DNA from 2 places in the Streptomyces sp. SudanB52_2052 genome. Region 2 is predicted to be linked to the other one. Evidence: riboswitches for the same ligand, from Rfam matches in the RefSeq annotation. Region 2 holds a riboswitch; the other holds the start of a gene.
The links. A riboswitch is a leader RNA that binds a small molecule or an ion and turns the genes downstream of it on or off. The one in region 2 is predicted to bind S-adenosylmethionine.
Positions count from the first base shown of each region.

Region 1: it holds a riboswitch for S-adenosylmethionine, as region 2 does, so the genes downstream of both, ACSUPV_RS29760 (aminotransferase class V-fold PLP-dependent enzyme) here and thrC (threonine synthase) in region 2, are expected to answer to the same signal.

Region 1 covers NZ_OZ186796.1:6,649,534-6,657,791, reverse strand. The annotation lists gene ACSUPV_RS29765 (glycerate kinase family protein) at 1-971, shown strand, start outside; gene ACSUPV_RS29760 (aminotransferase class V-fold PLP-dependent enzyme) at 926-2,293, opposite strand; SAM riboswitch class IV at 2,455-2,571, opposite strand; gene trpD (anthranilate phosphoribosyltransferase) at 2,649-3,713, opposite strand; gene qcrB (cytochrome bc1 complex cytochrome b subunit) at 3,851-5,473, opposite strand; gene qcrA (cytochrome bc1 complex Rieske iron-sulfur subunit) at 5,470-6,543, opposite strand; gene qcrC (cytochrome bc1 complex diheme cytochrome c subunit) at 6,540-7,352, opposite strand; gene ctaE (aa3-type cytochrome oxidase subunit III) at 7,434-8,054, opposite strand; gene ACSUPV_RS29730 (hypothetical protein) at 8,200-8,258, shown strand, end outside.
Region 2 covers NZ_OZ186796.1:5,022,587-5,030,844, forward strand. The annotation lists gene ACSUPV_RS22390 (ROK family protein) at 1-367, opposite strand, end outside; gene ACSUPV_RS22395 (ABC transporter substrate-binding protein) at 522-1,775, shown strand; gene ACSUPV_RS22400 (DUF3263 domain-containing protein) at 1,811-2,056, shown strand; gene otsB (trehalose-phosphatase) at 2,074-2,916, opposite strand; gene ACSUPV_RS22410 (alpha,alpha-trehalose-phosphate synthase (UDP-forming)) at 2,913-4,355, opposite strand; gene ACSUPV_RS22415 (glucosyl-3-phosphoglycerate synthase) at 4,429-5,373, opposite strand; SAM riboswitch class I at 5,529-5,684, shown strand; gene thrC (threonine synthase) at 5,703-6,989, shown strand; gene ACSUPV_RS22425 (ubiquitin-like small modifier protein 1) at 7,075-7,350, shown strand; gene ACSUPV_RS22430 (cold-shock protein) at 7,798-8,001, shown strand.

The DNA of each region.
Region 1 (8,258 bases), 1.6 Mb from region 2:
TCCTGGGCGACGGGAACACCGCGGTGGTGGAGATGGCGGCGGTCGCCGGCCTCTCCCTCGTCCCGCGCGACCAGCGCGACCCGGGCGCCACCACCACGTACGGCGTCGGCGAACTGCTCCGCTCCGCACTCGACTCCGGCGTACGGCGGATCCTCGTCGGCTGCGGCGACTCGGGCACCTCGGACGGGGGCGCGGGCGCGCTGCAGGCCCTCGGGGCCCGGCTGCTGGACGAGGAGGGCCGCGAACTCCCCCGCGGCGGCCGGGAGCTGGCCCGCCTGCACCGCATCGACCCGACCGGCCTCGATCCCCGTCTCGCCGACGCGGAACTGCTCGTCGCCTGCAACCCGTACAACGTGCTGTGCGGCGAACGCGGCGTGGCCCGGGTCTTCGGGCCGCAGAAGGGCGCGACGCCCGCGCAGGTGGAGGAGTTGTCGGCCGCTCTGGAGAACTGGGCCTTCGTCCTGACCAGGGACGTCGCCGTGCCGGACACCGACCTCCTGTACGGCCCCGGAACCGGAGCCTCCGGCGGCTTGGGGGCCGGCCTCGCCGCGCTCGGCGCCCGGCTCCTGCCCCGCTTCGACGTGCTGCTGGGCCACCTCGACCTGGACGCCCGGCTGGCCCGCGCCGACCTGGTCGTCACCGCCGAGGGCGCCCTGGACCACCAGACGCCCCGGGGCAAGGTCCCGGCCGAGGTGGCCCGCCGGGCCAAGCTCCACGGCCGCCCGGTCCTGGCCCTGGCGGGCACGCTCGGCGAGGGCGCGCACGAGGTGCCGGGCGTGGACGCCTGCCACGGCATCCTGCCCGCCCCGATGGAGCTGGCCGAGGCACTGCTGCGGGCGAGCGAGCTGCTCACCGACGCCACCGAACGGGCCCTGCGGATGATCGTCCTGGGCGCCCGGCTACCGCTGGGTGCCGACCGGGCCGTTCACGCGGAGGTGTCCGGCACGCAGCGCCCGTCCTCCGTGCGGTAGTTCCACTTGGCCCCGTCCGTCACGAGCTCCCGCACGGCCCGTACGAACCGCTCGACGTGCTCGTCCGGCGTACCGGCGCCGAAGCTCACCCGGATGGCGTTGAGGGACTTCTCCCCCGGCGCGGCCTCGGGCGACCCGCACTCGCCCTGCGTCTGCGGGTCGCTGCCGAGCAGCGTGCGCACCAGCGGGTGGGCGCAGAAGAGGCCGTCCCGAACGCCGATGCCGTACTCGGCGGAGAGGGCGGCGGCGAAGTGGGAGCTGTTCCAGCCGTCGACCACGAAGGAGATCACGCCGACGCGCGGGGCGTCGTCGCCGAAGAGGGAGAGGACCCGGACCTCGGGCACCTCGGCCAGCCCCGCGCGCACCTTCTCGATCAGGTACTGCTCGCGGGCGACCAGGGTGTCCAAGCCGGCCTCGGTGAGGGCCGTGCAGGCGGAGGCGATGGAGTAGGCGCCGATGACGTTCGGGGAGCCGGCCTCGTGGCGGGCGGCGCTCTCGTGCCACTCCACGTCCACTCCCCCGTCCGTGCGGCGCGACACCTTGCGGGAGGCGCCGCCGCCCGCGAGGTACGGCTCGGCCTCGCGCAGCCAGTCGGACCGTCCGGCCAGGACGCCGGAGCCGAAGGGCGCGTACAGCTTGTGCCCGGAGAAGACGACCCAGTCGACGTCGAGGTCCGCGACGGACACCGGGTGGTGTGGGGCCAGCTGGGCGGCGTCCAGCACGATCCGCGCGCCGTGGGCGTGCGCGGCCGCCGCGAGCTCCCGTACGGGCCACAGCTCGCCGGTGACGTTCGAGGCGCCGGTGACGCAGACCAGGGCCGGGCCGTGGGGCTCCCGGTCGGCGAGGGCGCGCTCCAGGGTCTCGACGGCCTCGCGGTGACTCCTCGGGGCGTCGAGGTACGTGACACGGGCGTCGCGCCAGGGCAGCAGGGAGGCGTGGTGCTCGGTCTCGAACACGAAGACCTGGCAGCCGTCCGGCAGGGCGGCGGCGAGGAGGTTCAGCGAGTCGGTGGTGGAGCGGGTGAACACCACCTGGTCGTCGGCGCGGCAGTCGAGGAACTCGGCGACGGTCCGGCGGGCGTTCTCGAACAGGTCGGTCGACAGCTGGGACAGGTACCCGGCACCGCGGTGGACGCTGCCGTAGTACGGCGCGTAGGCGGCGACGTCGTCCCAGACCCGCTGGAGCGCCGGGGCGCTGGCGGCGTAGTCGAGCGCGGCGTAGGTGACCTCGCCGCCGGTGACGAGCGGCACGGTGACATCCCGCCCCAGGACGGGCAGCGGGGCACAAACGGACTGGTCTGCGGCAACGGTGGAGACGGACATGGGTGAACTCCCGTGAGATCAGGTGAATCCGCCCGCGAGCCCAGGGGGGGCTACCAGCGGGGATGAAAGGAAGAGGATGCGGAGGCGGGGCTCTGCGGCCCTATCGCATTCGCTGACTCACGGAGAACTCCTCGACGACCAGGACCCCTGGATTCGTGAGGGGTCCGCGCTTGCCGCAGACCTCGCTGCCTGCGGCCTGGTCTTCACCCGGGGCACCCCGCCACGGACGGAGGGTTGCCGGACAGTCGGCCGGGGCCTCATGACTGTCACTCATGACCTGCTCAGGAACGTACGCGAAAAGATCGGCGTCCCGCAACCCGAGTCCGGATCGCGGGACGCCGTACGTCCTACCCGTCTACTGGTTGCTGGCGGCCACCCACCGCTCCAGGGTCCGCTTGGCGGCCCCGGAGTCGATCGACTCCGCCGCCTTCGCCATCCCGGCGCGGATCTGCTCGGCCAGCGCCCCCGGGCCGGGCTCCAGCGCCACCAGCGCCGCCGCCGAGTTCAGCAGCACCGCGTCCCGGACCGGGCCCCTCTCGCCGTCCAGCAGACGCCGCGCGACCTCGGCGTTGTAGGAGGCGTCCGCGCCGCGCAGCGCCTCCACCGGGACCAGCTCGATGCCGACCTCGCGCGGGTCGAAGGCCTCCTCGGCGACCTTGCCGTCCCGGACGATCCACACCCGTGACGTGGCCGTGGTGGTCAGCTCGTCGAGGCCGTCGTCGCCGCGGAAGACCAGGGACGAGTGGCCGCGCTCGGCGAACACGCCGGCGACGATCGGCGCCATCCGCGGGTCGGCCACGCCGACGGCCTGGGCTCTCACCTTCGCGGGGTTGGTCAGCGGACCGAGGACGTTGAAGATCGTCCGGATGCCCAACTGGCCGCGCGCCGCGCCCGCGTACCGCATCGACGGGTGGAACTTCGCCGCGAAGCAGAAGGTGATCCCGGCCTCCTCGGCGACCCCGGCCACCCGGTGCGTCGGCAGCTCCAGGTTGACGCCGAGCTTCTCCAGGACGTCCGACGCGCCGGACGCCGAGGACGCGGCGCGGTTGCCGTGCTTGACGACCTTCGCGCCCGTGCCGGCGACAACGATCGCCGACATCGTGGAGATGTTGACGGTCTTCGCCCCGTCGCCGCCCGTGCCGACGATGTCGACCGCCGGGCCCGGCACCTCGATGACGTTGGCGTGCTCGTACATCGCCCGGACGAATCCGGCGATCTCCTCGACGGTCTCGCCCTTGGCGCGCAGCGCCACCACGAACCCGGCGATCTGCGCGTCCGTCGCCTCGCCGCGCATGATCAGGTCCATCGCCCAGGCGGTGTCGTCGGCCGTCAGGTCACGGCCTTCCAGCAGGCCGTTCAACAGCAGGGGCCAGGAGCGGCCCGCCGCGGTGTCGCCTCCAGCGGGGGTCACAGCGCTCATAAGCCGCTCCAGGGTCAGGCGTCCCGCACTACGGGACGAGAGTCTCAACGGGGTCCACCCTATCCAGCCCCGGGGCACCACGAAGGGCCCCGTCCGAACACCGGACGGGACCCTTCTGTGGCGTGGCGAAGCAGTGATCAGTGGTGGCCGTGGCCGCTCGTGATCTCCCGGTACTCCTCGGCGGTGGGCTTCGGGATCTGGGCGCCCTCGCCGTAATAGGCGTCGCTGAGCTTGGCGCGCAGCTTCTCGGAGCCCTTCAGCTTGCGCTCGACACCGTTCTCGTCGACCGTCGGGCCGAGCTCGACCGGCTGGTACTGCTCGTGCGCCGTGAGCGTGTACATCTGCTCCTGGCTGAGCGGCTCGTGCACCTCGATGAACTCACCGTGCGGCAGGCGCTTGATGATGCCCGACTCGCGGCCGTGCAGCACCTTGTCCTTGTCCCGGCGCTGCAGGCCGAGGCAGATCCGCTTGGTGACGATGAAGGCGATGACCGGTCCGACGAAGAAGCCGATCCGGACGAACCAGGTGACCGCGTTGATCGACAGGTGGAAGTGCGTGGCGACGATGTCGTTGCCACCGCCGATCAGCATGATCATGTAGCCGGTGACCCAGGCGACACCGAAGGCGGTGCGCGTCGGGGCGTTGCGCGGCCGGTCCAGGATGTGGTGCTCGCGCTTGTCCCCGGTGACCCACGACTCGATGAACGGGTACAGGGCGATGATCGCCAGGAACAGGCCGAAGAGGACCAGCGGGATGAACACGCCCAGGACGAGCGTGTGACCCCAGAAGTTGATCTCCCAGCCGGGCATCGCACGGACCAGGCCCTCGGCGAAGCCCATGTACCAGTCGGGCTGGGCACCGGTCGACACCTGGTCGGGCCGGTAGGGGCCCAGGACCCAGATCGGGTTGACGGTCGCGATGCCGGCGAGGGCCGCGATGACACCGAAGACCAGGAAGAAGAAGCCTCCGGCCTTGGCCATGTAGACCGGCAGCAGCGGCATGCCGACGACGTTCTTGTTGGTGCGGCCGGGACCCGCGAACTGCGTGTGCTTGTGGTAGAAGACCAGGATCAGGTGGCCGACCACGAGCCCGAGCATGATGCCCGGCAGCAGCAGGATGTGGATCGAGTAGAACCGGGCGACGAAGTCGGTGCCCGGGAACTCCCCGCCGAACAGGAACATCGAGATGTACGTGCCGACGATCGGCACGGACAGGATCGCGCCCTGCGTGAAGCGGACACCGGTGCCGGAGAGCAGGTCGTCCGGGAGCGAGTAGCCGGTGAAACCGGTGAACATGCCCAGGACGAACAGCAGGAAGCCGAACAGCCAGTTGATCTCGCGCGGCTTGCGGAACGCGCCGGTGAAGAAGACGCGCATCATGTGCACGAACATGCCGGCGAGGAAGATGATCGCCGCCCAGTGGTGGATCTGCCGGATGAGCAGACCGCCGCGGACGTCGAAGCTGATGTCCAGCGTGGAGGCGAACGCCTCCGACATCAGCTGCCCCTGGAGCGGGACGTAACTGCCGTGGTACTCCACCTCGTTCATCGACGGGTGGAAGAACAGCGTCAGGTACACACCCGTCAGGATGATGATGATGAAGCTGTAGAGGCAGATCTCACCCAGCATGAAGGACCAGTGGTCCGGGAAGATCTTGCGCATGTTGGCCTTGGCCAGGGAGTAGATCCCGAGGCGGCCGTCGGCCCAGTCGGCCACCCGCTCACCCGCGGGGGCCTTGCGGCGTGTCTGTGCAGTGCTCATCCGCGCTCCCAGAAAGCAGGGCCGACGGGCTCTTCGAAGTCGCCGAGCGCCTCGAGGTAGCCCTCGTCGTTCACGCCGATGCGGAGCTGCGGCAGGGCGTGACCGGCGGGGCCGAAGATCACTCGGGCACCGTCGGAGAGGTCGAAGGTGGACTGGTGGCAGGGGCAGAGCACGTGGTGCGTCTGCTGCTCGTACAGGGAGATCGGGCAGCCGACGTGGGTGCAGATCTTCGAGTACGCGACGATGCCCTCGTGCGACCACTCGAGCTCGCGCTTGTCCTTGATGTTCTCCGGCTGGATCCGGACGATCATCAGGGCGGCCTTGGCGATCTCGTTCTGGAAGTCGTGGTCGTGCTCCTCCAGGCCCTCGGGCTTGGCGAAGGTCAGCGAACCGACCGCGACGTCCGAGGGACGCAGCGGCTGGTTCGTGTTCATGTTCACGAGCAGCTTGCCCTTGGACCACAGCGTGTGGCGGAGCTTGGTGCCGGGCAGCGGGCCGAGGTCGCGCAACAGCACGACGCCGGAGAGCGGCACCAGCGTGAGCGCGCCGAGCATGGTGTTGCGGATCAGCTTGCGACGGCCGAGCGCCGACTCCTTGGCGCCCTGCTTGAAGTCCGCGAAGACCTTCTCGCGGACCTCGGGCTCCGCCTCGATCGGGTGCCGCTCGTCGGCGATCTCCACGTCCGACATCAGGGTGCGCGACCAGTGGACGGCGCCCGCGCCGATGCAGAACAGCGCGATGCCGAGCGTCATGCCCAGCGCGAAGTTCAGGGCGCTGATGTGGCCGAGCGGGAAGATGTAGACCGACTTGTCGACCGGGATCGCCACGAACGCGGCGATGAAGCCGATGGTCGCCAGCATCGACACCGTGAACATCAGGGCGACCGAGCGCTCGGACCGCTTGGCGGCCCGCTCGTCGATGTCCTGGATCCGGTGCTCGTGGGGCGGCAGGCCCGGGTCGGCGAACGGGTGCTTCTCGTCCGCGACGCTCACCGCGCCGTGCCCGTGCTCGTCATGCCCTGCGGACTGCTCGGCAGGCAGGTTCTCTTCTGGAATGTCTTGGCTACTCATGACTTCTTGGCCTTTGCGGTCCGGGCGGCGACCCACACGGCGACGGCGATCAGCCCGCCGAGACCGAAGACCCAGCCGAACAGGCCTTCACTGACCGGTCCGAGACCGCCCAGCTCGAGGCCGCCGGGGCTCTCGGTCTTCTCGCTGTTGACCGCGTCGAGGTACGCGATGATGTCCTTCTTGTTCTTCTCCGACAGCGTGGTGTCGGGGAAGGACGGCATGTTCTGCGGGCCGGTCTGCATGGCCTCGTAGATGTGCTTCTCGGAGACGCCCTCCAGGGTGGGGGCGTACTTGCCGTGCGTCAGGGCGCCACCCTTGCCCGTGAAGTTGTGGCACTGCGCGCAGTTGGTGCGGAACAGCTCACCGCCCTTGGCGATGTCCGCGCCCTCGGGGCTGTACTGGTCCTTCGTCGGGATGGACGGACCGGCACCCAGCGAGGCGATGTACGCCGCGAGCTGGTCGATCTCGGCCTGGGTGTAGATGTTCTTCTTCTTCGGGACCTGCGGGCCCTGCGAGGTGGCGGCCGGCATACGGCCCGTGCCCACCTGGAAGTCGACGGACGCGGCGCCCACGCCCACCAGGCTCGGCCCGTCGGTGGTGCCCTGACCGCCGGTGCCGTGGCAACTGGCGCAGCCGACCGAGTAGAGCTTCTTGCCCTCCTCGATGGCGAGGGACTGGGCGGTTGTGTCGGCCTCTGCCTTGCTCGTGGGCGCGAACACGGCGTACAGCCCCCCGCTGAAGCACAGCGCGAGGAGTAGGACGACGAGCGCCGCCATCGGATGGCGTCGTCGTGCGGAGAGCTTTTTCACGGATTACCCCGGTGTCAGGATCTTCTGCGTCGATGCTTCTGGGATGCGCGCTTCGTCGAGCACGCGCGGATGCTGGCCCTGCTACTTGATCATGTAGATCGTGGCGAAGAGGCCGATCCAGACGACATCGACGAAGTGCCAGTAGTAGGACACGACGATCGCGGCGGTCGCCTGCTCGTGGGTGAACCTCCGGGCCGCGTAGGTCCGGCCCAGGACCAGCAGGAAGGCGATGAGTCCGCCCGTCACGTGCAGGCCGTGGAAGCCGGTGGTCAGGTAGAAGACCGAGCCGTACGGGTCGGACGAGAGCGACAGGCCCTCGTGCTTGACCAGCTCGGTGTACTCGAAGACCTGACCGCCGATGAAGATCGCACCCATGATGAAGGTGACGATGAACCACATCCGGAGCTTCTTCACGTCACCGCGCTCGGCGGCGAAGACGCCGAGCTGGCAGGTGAGGGAGGAGAGCACCAGGATCGTGGTGTTCGTCGCCGAGAACGGGAAGTTCAGGGCATCGGCCTTCTCATGCCAGAAGTCAGGACCGGTCACCGATCGCAGGGTGAAGTACATCGCGAAGAGGGCCGCGAAGAACATCAGCTCGGAACTCAACCAGATGATGGTTCCGACGCTGGTGAGGTTCGGCCGGTTGACCGACGGGTGCGCGTGCCCGGTTTCTACTGTCGTTGCTGTCGCCACGACCGACATTATGTCGGTCGCTTATCCCGCCCTCACTCCGGGGGGTGCCGTTCGGAGTGTCCAAGCCGGTCGTACCGCTGTTGACGTGGTGTTCAAGGGAGTAGCATCCGGCCCAACGGGCCTGTCCTTACGACGCTGACGTCACGGAGGAACAATGCAGCCGACCGCCACGGTGCTGGTCTACAGCGACGACTCCAACACCCGCGAGCAGGT
Region 2 (8,258 bases):
GGCCCTCGGCGAGGCCGCCGGTGCGCACGTCGTGGCCGAGGGCGACCGGGACGCCCAGCCGCTCCGCCAGCAGGTCGCGCAGCGGGACGTCGCGCCAGCCGAGGTTCGCCGCGTAGGCGGCGACGCCGCGCGCCTCGTCGACGATGCCGGGGACGGCCACGCCGGCGGCGGACGCGGGCGTGCCGAAGTGCTCGGTGCCGTACGCGTGCAGCTCGGCGGCGAAGTCGAGGATGCCCGCGACCACGGCGTCCGGCCCCTGGGCGCGTCCGGTGGCCCGGCGGGCCCGGTGCAGGACCTCGCCCTCCGGCCCGGCCAGGGCGGCCTTCATTCCGGTGCCGCCCACGTCGAGGGCGATGACATGTCTCACGGAGAACAGTGTGACCCGGGGACCCGCGAGAGGTCTAGTCCACTCGCGTGGTGTAGACCTTAATCCGGATATCGAAAAGTTTCGGGTGGCGGAGCACGCCTGAGTGTGGCGCGGACGCCAGGGTTGGGGAAGAACAGCGGTGCAGCGGCGGCGGATGGCAGGAACGATCGCGGTGGTGTCCGCACTGGGCATGACGGCGGTCCTCGGCGGCTGCGGAGTCACGGGCGGTTCCGCCGACGTGACCCTGAAGCTGGTCGCCGCCGACTACGGCGACAGTGCGGCCAACAGCTCCCAGAAGTACTGGGACAAGCTCGTCCGGGAGTACGAGGCGGACAACCCCGGCGTCAGCATCGACGTCAGCGTCTACTCCTGGAACGACGTCGACCGCAAGGTCAGGGAGATGGTCTCCGCCGGTGACCCGCCGGACATGGCGCAGATCGGCGCGTACGCCGACTACGCGGCGCAGAACCAGCTCTACAAGGCCGACGACCTGCTCTCCATACCCGTGCAGGCCGACTTCGTCGGGCAGCTGGCCTCCGCCGGCCAGGTCAAGGGCGTGCAGTACGGCATGCCGTTCGCCTCCTCCACGCGCGTGCTCTTCTACAACAAGGCCCTCTTCGCCAAGGCCGGCATCACCCCGCCCAAGACGTGGGACGACCTGGCCGACGACGCCGAGGCGCTCAAGGCCGAGGGCGTGAAGTACCCCTACGCGCTGCCCCTCGGCCCGGAGGAGGCGCAGGCCGAGACCATGCAGTGGATGCTCAGCGGCGGGGGCGGCTACACCGACAGCGTCGACAGCTACGGCATCGACTCCCCGGAGAACATCGACACCTTCTCCTGGCTGAAGGAGGAACTGGTCGGCAAGGACCTGACCGGGCCGGTCGCGCCGGGCGAGCTCAACCGGGCCGACGCGTTCGCCGCCTTCGCCAAGGGCGAGGTCGGCATGCTCAACGGCCACCCCTCCCTGATGAAGATCGCCGCCAAGAAGGGCGTCGAGTACGGGATGGTGCCGATGCCGGGCAAGGAGGGCACGAGCAAGTCCACGCTCGGTGTCGCCGACTGGATGACGGCCTTCAAGAAGAACGGCCACCGCGACCAGATCGGCGACTTCCTCGACTTCGTCTACAGCGAGAAGAACGTGCTGGCCTTCTCCCGCGAGTACGATCTGCTGCCGGTCACCGCCTCCGCGTCCGCGACCATGACCGCATCCGACCGGGACCGGCACCTCCGGCCGTTCCTGGAGGAGCTGCTCACCTCCGAGCTCTACCCGGTCGGCAAGACCTCCTGGGCCGATGTCAGCGCCCAGATCAAGCAGCAGATCGGCAAGGCGGTCGCCCCCGGCGGCAGCCCCTCGGGCGTCCTGGGCCACCTCCAGGCGGTGGCGGCCCGGGCGGAGAGCGCCGAGTAGTCCCGCTGTCGGTGCCAGGGGTTACCGTGCCGGGCATGGACGAGGAGACCGACCAGGCCCGGCTCGGGCGCGCGGAGCAGGACATCCTCGCGCTCGAACGCCGGGGCTTCACCGGCCCCGGCGCGAAGGAACGGGCCATACGCGAGGAGCTGGGCCTCGCCCCCGTGCGCTACTACCAGCTCCTCAACGCCCTGCTGGACGACCCCCGGGCCCTGGCCCACGACCCGGTGACGGTCAACCGACTGCGCCGGATACGGGACAGACGCCGGGCGGAACGCTGAAGGGCGGACCCGGGCGCTCAGTCCAGCCGTTCCGCCAGCGCGGCGAGCAGCGCTACGACGCCCTCCGGGCCGTCCACCACCAGGTCCGCGCGTTCCCGCAGCTCGGTCACCTCGTCGCTGCCGCTGCACACCAGCAGGCCCGGGGTGCCGTCGGAGCGGAGCGCGTCCACCGCCGCGTAGGCGGGCAGGTCGCCCAGGTCGTCGCCGGCGTAGAGGACGGACCCGGCGCCGATCTCCCGGGCGAAGTCGCTCAGGGCGACGCCCTTGTCCATGCCGGGCGGGCGGAGTTCGAGGACCATGCGGCCGGGCTCGACGATCAGGCCGTGCCGGGTCGCCAGGTCGGTGAGCGGCGAGCGGAGTGCCTCGAAGGCGGCCTGGGGGTCGGGGGCCCGGCGGGTGTGCACGGCCACGGCCCGGCCCTTGTCCTCCACCCAGGTCCCGCTCCCTTCGAGCAGCCCGGGCAGCTCGGCGCGGACGGCTTCGACGCCGGGGTGCGGTGCGGGCGCGGTGATCTCGCCGCTGCGGGCGTCCCACCGCTCGGCGCCGTAGTGCCCGAGTACGACCAGGTGCTCAAGCCCCGGCACGTCCGCGAAGGCGCCGTTGCGTACCGCGACCTCGGCGGGCCGGCCCGTGACCACCGCCACGGCGGCCACCTTCGGCGCGAGCGCGGCCAGCGCCGGCACCGCCTCCGGGTGAGCCCGGGCCCGCTCCGGGTCGGCCACGATCGGCGCGAGGGTCCCGTCGAAGTCGAGGCCGATCAGGGCCTTGCCGGGTCCGGCGAGGAGCGCGTCGAGGCCCTCCTGTCCGGCCCGGGTGCGGGGCGTGGGCAGCGGCCGGGCCGCCGGAGTCGTGCCGCTCATCCCCGCAACGCCTCCAGCTGGTCCACGAACCACTGCGCGGGCGGCAGTGCCGTGGCCGCCGCCGCCAGCCGCTTGCTCCGCTCGGCGCGCTCCTCCGGGCCCATCGACAGGGCCTCGTGCAGGGCCGTCGCCGTGCCCGTGATGTCGTAGGGGTTGACCGTGATCGCGTCCTCGCCCAGTTCCTCGTACGCCCCGGCCTCCCTGGACAGCACCAGCGCGCAGCCCGCGTCGGAGACGACCGGGACCTCCTTGGCGACCAGGTTCATGCCGTCCCGGATGGGGTTGACCAGCGCCACGTCGGCCAGCCGGTACGCGGCCAGGGAGCGGGCGAAGTCGTCCTTCACGTGCAGGACGACCGGTGTCCAGCCGGGCGTCCCGAACTCGGCGTTGATCTCGTCCGCCAGCCGCTGCACCTCGGCCGTGTAGTCCCGGTACACCGCGAGGTCCTGCCGCGAGGGATAGGCGAAGGCGACGTGCACCACGCGCTCGCGCCACTCGCCGTGGGCTTCGAGGAGCCGCCGGTAGGCCAGCAGCCCGCGCACGATGTTCTTCGACAGCTCCGTGCGGTCGACCCGGACGATCGTGCGGCGGTCCTCGCCGATCTCCTCCCGGAGCGCGGCCATCCGCTCCTCGACGTCCTGCTCGTGGGACCGCTTGCGCAGGAAGTCGGCGTCGGCGCCCAGCCCGTGCACCCCGATCCGCGTGCCGCCGAGCCCGCCCGCGAACCGCTCGGCGCACGCGACGAAGGCGTCCGCCCAGCGCTGCGTGAGGAAGCCCAGCCGGTCCGCGCCCAGCATGCCGCGCAGCACCTGCCCGGCCACGTCGTCCGGCAGCATCCGGAAGTACTCGGGCGGTGCCCACGGCGTGTGCGAGAAGTGGCCGATCCTCAGGTCCGGGCGCAGCTCGCGGAGCATGCCCGGCACCAGCGTCAGGTGGTAGTCCTGCACGACGACCGCCGCGCCCTGCGCCGCCTCCTCGGCCAGCGCCTCGGCGAACGCCCGGTTGTACGTCTCGTAGGACGCCCACTGGCGCCGGAACTCCGCGTCGAAGACCGGCTCCAGCGGCGTCTGGTACAGCATGTGGTGCACGAACCACAGGACGGAGTTGGCGATGCCGTTGTAGGCGTCGGCGTGCACGTCGGCCGGGATGTCCAGCATCCGCACGCCGTCCTCTCCCGCCCGTCGCCCGCCGCCACCCCTCTGCGGAGGGGCCTCCGGCCCCGCCCCTACGATTCCGCGGCGGACCGCCTCCCGGTCGCCGTCGGACAGCGCCGAGCACACCCACAGCGCGTCCGCGTCCGACCCGATCGCGGACAGCCCCGAGACCAGTCCGCCACCGCCCCGCTTGGCGTTCAGCGAACCGTCCTCGCCCACCGCGTAGGAGACCGGACCGCGGTTGGAGGCCACCAGCACTCGTGCAGCACCGTACGTCGAAGCCATACGCCTCAACCTAGCCCGGCCTGTAAACGCTCAAACGTACGGACCTGCCGCGTCCGGCCGAAAACGACCCCGGTCAGGCCGCCTTCCGCTCCTGGTACTCGGCGATCTCCACCATCGGCGGACGTTCCTCGGTGTCGACCGAGTACGTCCGCGGCTCGAAGCCGTCCCCGCCCCGCTCGAACTGGGTCAGGGACGGCCGGATCAGGTGCCCGCGGGCCAGCCGCAGCTGGGCCGTGCGGTAGATCGCGGCGGCCATCCGGCCCAGCGCCTGCCCGTCCTGGTGCCGGTGCTTGCGCACGCCGACGTCCACCTGGGCGAGGGCGTCCAGCCCCACCAGGTGCAGGGCGTCCACCAGCATGCCCAGCTCGACGCCGTACCCGACGGGGAACGGCAACTGCTCCAGCAGTGAGCGGCGGGCCGCGTACTCCCCGCCGAGCGGCTGCACGAAGCCGGCCAGCTGCGGCCAGTGCATGTTCAGCAGCGGGCGCGCCATGAGTTCCGTGACCCGGCCGCCCTGCCCGGCCGCGCCGCCCAGCGGACGGTCGTACATGCCCTTGACCAGGTCCACGTCCGGCTCGGTGAGCAGCGGGCCCACGATCCCGGAGACGAAGTCGGACGAGAAGTCCCTCAGGTCGGCGTCGATGAAGCAGACGATGTCCCCGCGTGTGACGAGCAGCGAGCGCCACAGCACCTCGCCCTTGCCGGGCACCGCGGGCAGCCGGGGGAGGATGGTGTCCCGGTGCACCACCGTCGCGCCCGCGGCGGCGGCCACCTCCGACGTGCGGTCGGTCGACCCCGAGTCGACGACGACCAGCTCGTCGACGAGCGGGACCTGCCGCATCAGGTCGTGGCGGATGACGGCGGCGATGTCGCCGACCGTCTCCTCCTCGTTGAGCGCGGGCAGCACGACGCTGACCGTCTGGCCCGTGCGCTGCTTGGCGGCCAGGATCCGGTGGAGCGGACGCTCGGTCGCGGACCAGGAACGGGTGCTCAGCCAGCGCTCGACTTCTTCCAGCACCGTGGCGGCTCCTTAGCGTTCTCTCGGCGGGACGGACTGTGAGCCATCTCGCGGTTCGGACGACTATCTCAAGGGTCCTGGTCGTCGGTTACAGTCTTGAACAACGCGGATGACCATCGCATGTCCGGGGTCAACCGTCGTTTACAACCACATACAGCTCATCCAGAGGGGCAGAGGGATACGGCCCGATGAAGCCCCGGCAACCCTCCAGTCGGTACTCGTAGGTCACTGGCGACCACAGCGCGAGGCTCCCGGCTAGGGAAGGTGCCAAATCCGTCTCACGGCGAGATGCGTCGTGAGGAAGATGAGGAGAAAGGGCCTCGCCTCACATGGCTGTGCAGACTGTTGCAAGCACCACGAACTCCACCGTAGACCTCGGCCCGGCCGCCGCCCTGAGCTGCCGCGAGTGCGGTCACCGCGTCCCCCTCGGCCCGGTCTTCGCCTGTGAGGAGTGTTTCGGCCCGCTGGAGATCGCCTACGACTTCTCCGCGTACGACGCCGAGGAGCTCCGCAAGCGGATCGAGGCGGGCCCCGCGAACATCTGGCGTTACGCCCCGCTGCTGCCCGTCCCGGCCGACGTGGCGGACAAGCCGAACCTCAACCCGGGCTGGACGAAGCTGATCAAGGCCGACAACCTCGCCCGCGAGCTGGGTGTCGACGCCGGCAAGCTGTTCGTGAAGGACGACTCGGGCAACCCGACGCACTCCTTCAAGGACCGCGTCGTCGCGCAGGCCCTGGAGGCCGCCCGCGCCTTCGGCTTCACCACGCTCTCCTGCTCCTCCACCGGCAACCTCGCCGGCGCCGTGGGTGCCGCAGCGGCCCGCGCCGGCTTCCGCTCCTGCGTGTTCATCCCGCACGACCTGGAGCAGGGCAAGGTCGTCATGGCCGCGGTCTACGGCGGCGAGCTCGTCGGCATCGAGGGCAACTACGACGACGTGAACCGCTTCTGCTCCGAGCTGATCGGCGACCCGGCCGGCGAGGGCTGGGGCTTCGTCAACGTCAACCTGCGGCCGTACTACGCCGAGGGCTCCAAGACCCTCGCGTACGAGATCTGCGAGCAGCTCGGCTGGCAGCTGCCCGACCAGATCGTGGTGCCGATCGCCTCCGGCTCCCAGCTCACGAAGATCGACAAGGGTCTGCAGGAGCTGATCAAGCTCGGGCTGGTCGAGGACAAGCCGTACAAGATCTTCGGCGCGCAGGCCGAGGGCTGTTCGCCGGTGTCGACGGCGTTCAAGGCCGGGCACGACGTGGTGCGGCCGCAGAAGCCGGACACGATCGCCAAGTCGCTGGCGATCGGCAACCCGGCGGACGGGCCGTACGTGCTGGACATCGCGCGGCGGACGGGCGGTTTCGTGGAGGACGTGACGGACGAGCAGGTCGTTGACGCGATCAAGGTTCTCGCCCGGACCGAGGGAGTCTTCGCGGAGACCGCCGGTGGGGTGACCGTGGGGGTGACGCGCAAGTTGATCGAGAACGGGGTGCTCGACCCCACGAAGACCACTGTCGTACTCAACACCGGGGATGGTCTGAAGACGCTGGACGCGGTGGCGGGCACGGGGCTCACCGCGACCATTCGTCCCAACCTCGAGTCGTTCCGTGAGGCTGGGCTCGTCTGATCGTTCTCCGCTGGGGGCCGGTGGGGGTTGGTCGCGCAGTTCCCCGCGCCCCTAGGTAACTCGTCCAACCGGAGGTTTTGAAGTCATGAGCGTCACCGTTCGCATCCCCACCATCCTGCGTACCTACACCGGCGGGCAGGCCGAGGTCGCCGCCGAGGGGGCGACCCTCGGGGAGGTCATCGCCGATCTGGAGAAGAACCACACGGGGATCGCCGCCCGCGTGCTGGACGACCAGGGCAAGTTGCGGCGGTTCGTCAACGTGTACGTGAACGACGACGACGTGCGGTTCGAGCAGGGGCTGGAGACGGCGACGCCGGACGGTGCCGGCGTGTCGATCATCCCGGCCGTCGCCGGCGGCTGAACCGGTCGCCCGCCCCGATTGTTACTTGCGGTAACGGTCGTCACCGAGAGTTCATCGAATTGCCCCCTCCGTGAGAGAAGCGGAGGGGGCAATTCAGTGTGGTTGAGCGGGGTACAGTTGGGGAACGCGATGCCGATCCCCTGATCGGAAACCCTGAATTCCTGCCGCACGCCCGACAAGATGTAGCCAAAGTGTGTGCATCTTTCGCGGCTTTTGTTCCCTTTGCGTGGCCCGACTTGCCCTGAATTCAGGCGAATTCTCCCCACATTCCGGATGCCGCGCGTCCAGAATTCTCGTCCGATTGACCTGTTGCAGACGGCAGTTGGACAGATACATTCAGCCGCGGTCGACGCGTTCCGGCGCACGCCCCCAACCGTGGGGGGTGAGGTCTGACCCGGATCCGCGAAGTGTGGATCTGTGCAAGGGCCAGTAATAGGGGAGTTAGGCATGGCTCAGGGCACCGTCAAGTGGTTCAACGCGGAGAAGGGGTACGGCTTCATCGCGGTCGACGGTGGTGCGGATGTTTTCGTCCACTACAGCGCGATCCAGATGGACGGTTACCGCACCCTGGAAGAGGGCCAGCGGGTTGAGTTCGAGATCTCGCAGGGCCAGAAGGGTCCGCAGGCCGACATGGTTCGCGTCGCCGGCTGAACGCGTTCCACGACCAAACCGCAAGCGACCGGTCTTCTCTGAAGGGCCCGTACCCCCCGGGGTACGGGCCCTTCGGCCTGTTCGAAGGCCCTGTCGGACGGTGTTCGCGGGCGGCTGACGCCCCCGCCCGATCCAGGGCAGGCGCTTGCACTCGCAGGGGTCGAGTGCTAATCATTGGCGTTAGCACTCTGAAGGTGAGAGTGACAACGTAAGGACCGGGTCGGTGAGGCCACGGGCCGGGTGGGGCAAGGAACCAC